2 regions of the Psychrobacillus sp. FSL K6-4615 genome follow, and region 1 is predicted to be linked to the other one. Evidence: predicted binding sites of a transcription regulator. Region 1 holds the regulator's gene; the other holds the start of a gene.
What was found. The regulator Rex, encoded in region 1, represses fermentation and respiration genes when NADH is low (regulators of the CRP and FNR family bind a similar motif). The targets are predictions, from matches to a motif close to TTGTGAAATATTTCACAA.

Region 1 (3,426 bases):
GAATTTTGCCTCCAGTAGCTTCCAGTTGTTTCATAATGGTTTTTAGTAAAGTCGATTTTCCAACTCCATTTGGTCCAACAAGTGCAATTCGATCCTGTTTGTACACAGAAAAGGATATGTTAGATGAAACTGTATTTTTTGGATAACCGACTGCAATTTCCTCTAGGCGGAGAACGTCATTCCCACTAGGTCGGTCGATAGTAAATCCGAATGAAGCAGATTTTTCATCGCCATCTGGGGAATCCATCCAGTCTGTTTTTTCAATAACCTTCCGTCTAGATTGGGCCATTTTAGTCGTAGAGGCACGAGCTAGGTTTTTACTAACAAACTCCTCTAGCTTTGCTTTTTCCTCTTGCTGTTTTTCATATTTCTTACTATCTAATTCATAGTTTTTTGCTTTTTGCGTTAAGTAAGAGCTATAGTTTCCAACAAATCTTGCTACATTATGACGAGATACCTCATACACAAAGGTAACTACCTGATCTAAAAAGTAACGATCATGCGATACGATAAGAACAGCGCCATTATAATTCTTTAAATAATTTTCTAAAAAGCTTAATGTTTGAATGTCCAAATGGTTGGTAGGCTCATCGAGGATAAGTAAGTCTGGCTTACTTAAAAGCATTTTAGCTAATGCTAGTCTCGTTTTTTGACCACCAGACAATGCTTGCACTGGCTTCTCATAATCTTCTGGGAAGAACTGCATGCCATGTAGGATAGATCGAATATCAGATTCGAAGCGATAACCACCAGCTTCATTGAAAGCTAATTGCAATTCATCGTACGTTGCTGCCACTCTTGCATAAGCCTCGGTATCTTCATATACAGAAGGATCAGCCATCTGTGATTCTAAGGAACGAAGCTCTTTTTCTGAGTTAATGAGATGACTAAAAATAGTCTTCATTTCGTCCCAAATAGTCAGCTTAGATTCTAGACCTGCATGTTGCTCTAGATAGCCAAGACGAATATTTTTGGGCATAATGATTTCGCCTGAATCGTATGACATTTCACCAGCGATTATTTTAAGTAAAGTAGATTTTCCAGCACCGTTTCTGCCAACAAGGGCGACCCGGTCTCTGTCCTGAACCTCTAGCTTTACGTTTGTTAATATATCTTCACCGTTAAAGGATTTTGTTATTTGATTGACTTGTAAAACGATCACAGTATTCGCACCTCAATTCTAACTTAAGTGTAATAGATAGGGCTTGTTGTTGCAACGCCATAGCTTTACAATGGTAGAAATGTCTAGTAAGATAAAAACGATTTGTTTGACTAAACTAGGAGGATTTTTATGAAACCAGATATACCAAGAATTCCTCAAGCAACTACAAAAAGACTTCCATTATATTATAGATTTTTACAAAGCTTTGATAATGCTGGACATAAAAGAGTTTCTTCACAGGAATTGAGTGAAGCGATGAAGATTGATTCCGCAACAATTAGAAGAGATTTCTCTCATTTTGGTGCTCTCGGGAAAAAGGGTTACGGCTATGAAGTACCAACGTTACTGGAGTTTTTCCGTAAAACACTTGATCAGGATGAGGCAGCGAATGTCGCGCTTATTGGTGTTGGTAGTTTGGGAACTGCTTTCTTGAAGTATAACTTCCAAAAAAATCATAACACTAAGATTGTCGTAGCTTTTGATACAAAGGCACCTGTTGAGGGAACGACTATTAGTGATATACCTGTATATCATTCTAGTGTTATGCTAGAAAAACTAGAGGAATATGGAATTGAGTTAGTTATTTTCACTTTACCGAGTAGATCAGCACAGCAAGTAGCAGACCAACTAGGGACTTCGTCTATTAAAGGGATACTAAACTTTACACCAATTCGTATTCAAACAACGGATGCGATCCGTGTACACACAATCGATTTATCTGTTGAATTGCAAACCTTGATTTATCTCATAAGAAACGAACATACTGAATAACTAAAGAAGCCTTTGACCACAATGCTAATGGGTCAAAGGCTTTTTATTGAGGACTAGAAGTTATAGGAGGGTACTATTGAAAGAATATTAACTGCATATTGGAATATTGCTTCAAAAATTGCTGGATTTCATCTCCGTAAAATTGAACGAGTACAACGAATCCATTTAATAGCATATGGGAAATCATAGACGCTATAATCCTTTTCGTCTTGTAATAGATAAAGGAGAATATAAATCCTGATACTGCATATAGTAGTATGTGCGTAAAGTCAAAGTGAATAATTCCAAATACAATCGCACTAACAGAAGCAGCTACAAAGAAATTAGTTTTTGGTAATAATGTTCCGAAGATTATGCGTCTGAATATGAGCTCCTCTAAAATAGGAGCGAAAATAACGATGGAAAAAATAGCTAATGGTACAGCTTGGGCGATTTCGATAAACTGGGTTGTATTCTCTGATCCAGGATCCACACCAAACTTTTGTTCAATGTTAGCTGCATAAGCTTGACCTAAAAGGACTAGGAAAAAACCGATAACTCCCCAACCAACTGTTTGAAGGAGTGGACTAGACTTGCCTTTTAACGGTTTTAAGTAATTATTGTCTTTCTTAATAATGAACAAGGTGATTAATGTGGCGATCCCCATACTAAGAAATACCCACCATCCAGAAGCAATGAGGGCCGCATTTTCTATTTCCATAGTTTCTAATAACTTATAAAGAAGCGGTGCAAACACAGCTCCTGATAACTGCATAATACAATAAACAATTAAAATGTAGATACCGGTTTTTTGTTGTTTCATGAACAGTTTGATTCCTCTCTGTATGTACCTTCTCCTTTTATTGTATAGGAAATAGGAAATAAAAGAAAAAGATACCTTCTCACTTGCAAAATGTTCTGTGATTAATTATTATTATAAGTGTGTTAGCACTCAAAGAGTAAGAGTGCTAATAATATTACATTTTACTATTTTAGGGAGGTAGTTTCACTTGTTAAGACCATTAGGTGATCGTATCATAATCGAATTAATCGAAGCTGAGGAAAAAACAGCATCTGGCATCGTACTTCCAGACTCTGCTAAAGAAAAACCGCAAGAGGGAAAAATTGTTGCTATAGGTACTGGACGAGTACTTGAAAACGGCACTCGCGTTGAACTTGACGTTAAAGAGGGAGACCGTATCATCTTCTCTAAATATTCAGGTACAGAAGTGAAATATGACAACAACGACTATTTAATATTACGCGAAAGCGATGTACTAGCTGTAATTGGCTAATAATAAAACTTTACAAAATATATTCAGGAGGTAACTATACACATGGCTAAAGAAATTAAATTCAGTGAAGACGCTCGTAGTGCAATGCTACGTGGAGTGGATAAACTTGCAGATGCTGTTAAAGTAACACTTGGACCAAAAGGACGTAACGTTGTTCTAGAGAAAAAATTTGGTTCACCACTTATTACTAATGATGGTGTAACAATTGCAAAAGATATC
Region 2 (3,426 bases), 1.5 Mb from region 1:
TCAGTACAACTGTCGTTGCCAGAGTTAAATGGAAATGTCCAGTTACCCAAATAGTGTTGTGTATTAATGCATTCATCTGATGAGAAGCATTAATAATACCACCAGCACCAGCAGGGATAAATGCTGCCATACCGATAAATGGAACTGTAAACCTAGCATCATTCCATGGTAGTTTTTTGAACCAACCGAATAATCCACGACCACCCAGTTGTCTTCCTCGTAACTCAAAAGTAGCGAACATAGAGAAAGCCGTTAACAATGAAGGGATAACAACCATCATTGTTAATACTACTTGTAAGAACTTCCAGAACGAATCAATCCCGGGTTCTGTCAATTGATGATGGAAACCAACAGGAATGGAGAAGAGTAAAAATAACATAAAGGAAAGCCTTGCTAATGCATCAGAGAATATTTTCCCTCCAATGATCTTAGGAATAACAACATACCAAACCATATAGGCAGGTAACAACCAGAAGTACACTAATGGATGACCGAAATACCAGAATAATGTACGAGAAAGCAATACATCAACCTTATCCACCCATCCTAATGACCAAGGAATTAGTTGGAATACTACTTCTACAGCTACTCCTAAAGAACAGATAATCCACATCGCCAAATTGACAATTACCATAAATGATAAGAGTGGGCTAGGTTGCCCTGGATTTGCTTTACGCCATTCCACATATTTCATAATCTGTGCAATAGCTACTATCCATGACCCAACTACAACTAGTGCCATACCTACGTAGAAAATCCAATGTGCTTGAAGTGGTGCGTAAAAAGTATACAATACAGAAGCTTCATTGAGTAATACCATTATGGAAGCAGCAACTGTACCTGCAGTCATTACCCAGAAACCAATCCACCCGACTAATCGTTGTTTGTCTGATAACGTACCGGATGTTTTACTAATTGCAGCAATTTGAAAACCTAATATAAAATAAGTTGTTAAGATAAGACCTAATAAAACCCCATGGATAGTTAATACTTGATAATAGCCAATCCCCCAAGGGAGTGTAAATTGACCTGAGCGGACAAGGACTTGTAATAATCCACAAAGCCCCCCGATGAATAAAGCGATAAATGCTACATATATATGAGCTAGTGCCAGTTTCCCATCGCGTCGATCAACTCTTACAAATTCTTGTGCTTTTTCTTTAATCGTTGTCATTTTACTCTACCACCTTTAACATGGACGTCATTGTGGTATGTCCTACGCCACAATATTCATTACATAAAATTAAAAATTCACCAGGTTTGTCAACTGTTGTTACATATTCCGAAACATAACCTGGCTCTAGAATCATATTAATATTAGTTCCAGCAACTTGAAATCCATGAACTACATCTTTAGTAGTTGCTATGAACTTTATGGTCGAACCTAAAGGTACTTCTATTTCTGGTGGATTATAATAGAACGCAGACGCTACAAGAACTACTTCATAATCCCACTCTTCACCTTCTACTTTATGAACTCCTGGTTTATTAAAAGGAGCTATCTCATCAACTCGCTCAGGGTCGATATAAATTTTCCCGGAAGGGGGATGGGAACCATAATGAAATGCACTAAAACCGACGATAGTTAAAAATAATACCAATGAGCTAATCCCAAATGTTAGCCACCACTTTTCATACTTATGAATATGCATAAGTCTTAAACCTCCAATTTAAATTCAAAATCTGTCTATGAATAAGTAGAATGCCAAGAACCAAGTAACTAATATAAATGCGCCAACTAAACCTACGGAATAAAGTGTCCCTTTTAAATCAGAGTCTTTTTCTTTCTTTTTCGACATTTACTTACACCTCCTTCTACTAAACTCTATAGTCTCATCATAAATATAATAGTCGTGAGATGATGTGATAAAAATCACACATACGGTTATTAACTGTGAAATATATGTGAAATCTGGTATTTTTGGAACACAATTACCTTCCTGTAATGATTTTAAGCAAAAAAAAAGAACCTTCCTATTAAAAGGAGGCTCCGTTTTCTATTCATCTATCGTTAAGATTATGGTCATTTCACCTATATTTTCAATTTCTACAGGCAGTCTAAAAGCATGTTGGAAACCATATAACCTGCTAGTACCAACAATAACAGTAGGTGGAGTAATATCAATTTCAACTCCACTTGAAGCAACGGAGGTACATAGATTACCTGCTATCATATTCCCGAGTTCACCTGTAAATGATTCGAGCATTTCACCTTCTAATGGCATTCCGAACATAGTAGCTCCAATTGCTGAAAAGGCTTCAGCCGTAGAGTCAATAATAATTCGCCCTTTAATATCACCGATGATTCCGATAAGTACGCCCATTTCCTTTTGCACAAATGGTTGAACCATCAGGGAAGGTGACTTTATATCCATTGAAATTGGTATAACTGACTTTAAGGATTGGATTGTTCCATTTAAAATTGTTTGAATATGTTTAGTAGTACTCATTTTAACCCTCCAACTAGTATAGATGTATCAATTTTAACATGTTATATAGGAAAAAAGAATAGGTATTGTAGAAATTTAAAATATACTATGGTATTATGTCAATGAGAATGAATATCAAATTCAGTTGAGAGGGCGATTATTTTGTTAGCTATTTTCATTGGATCAGCTATTTTAGTTTATGGTGGGGTAACGGCATATATTTTAAAATCTATAGCTCCTAAAGCGAAAACAATATGAAACAAAGACGAAATGACTTTATTTGTGAAAACAAGTAGAGTCATTTTTAAAAGTTTAGGAAAGTATTTAAAAATTTACGATGAACACTGTACGATTTTATCCTTTTAACTTTGACCACTCTTATCATTTAAGCGAGAGGCTACGCGAAATCTTATGATTGAGTACTACTCCCTATTTTGATCGGAGCGCAAGGCGGCGACTCAATCAGGATAGCTTGAGCTGAAGACCCCGCAGGAGCATAGCGAACGAGGAGGGTGAAGCCAAGCTTGCGGAAAGCGTCCGCCTGAAGCGGAAATCAGCAGTGGTCTTCATTCTTTCAAGTAGTCCGAGTTCTGAATTTAAGAAAGGGCAGGAAGCCGTGCCCATGGAAAGCGACCACTCGGAGCGGAAATTGACGGTATATCTACGTTTCAGTTCCTTAAGGACCGGACATCTTTTTGCTCGGTTTTTCTTATTAACTAAAAGAGTGAAAGAATATTGTTTTAGGCTTTAAAACTTTGCTATGATAGATGTACATTGTCGAATTATGAAGGAGATTAACTTTTTATATGCAGAACTCAAATGAATTACAAATGATAAAAGAACAAAATGCTTTACTAGCAACGATTTTCCAACAGAATAATGATGATGAACGCTATCGTAAGTCTAAATTATTTGCAGGAAAATTAGAAAAAGGCACATTTACTATCGCTTTTGCAGGTCACTTTTCTGCAGGGAAATCTAGTATGATTAATGCCTT

Region 2: the regulator Rex is predicted to act here: its motif matches at 1,862-1,879, upstream of MKX53_RS07840 (cytochrome c oxidase subunit 2A).

What each region holds. Positions count from the first base shown of each region.
Region 1 covers NZ_JBBOYQ010000001.1:3,091,940-3,095,365, reverse strand. Annotated here, with positions in the region: gene MKX53_RS15460 (ABC-F family ATP-binding cassette domain-containing protein) at 1-1,162, opposite strand, end outside; gene MKX53_RS15455 (redox-sensing transcriptional repressor Rex) at 1,292-1,933, shown strand; gene MKX53_RS15450 (CPBP family intramembrane glutamic endopeptidase) at 2,007-2,735, opposite strand; gene groES (co-chaperone GroES) at 2,923-3,207, shown strand; gene groL (chaperonin GroEL) at 3,250-3,426, shown strand, end outside.
Region 2 covers NZ_JBBOYQ010000001.1:1,623,634-1,627,059, forward strand. Annotated here, with positions in the region: gene MKX53_RS07830 (b(o/a)3-type cytochrome-c oxidase subunit 1) at 1-1,174, opposite strand, end outside; gene MKX53_RS07835 (cytochrome B5) at 1,176-1,652, opposite strand; gene MKX53_RS07840 (cytochrome c oxidase subunit 2A) at 1,677-1,799, opposite strand; gene MKX53_RS07845 (chemotaxis protein CheX) at 1,998-2,450, opposite strand; gene MKX53_RS07850 (dynamin family protein) at 3,236-3,426, shown strand, end outside.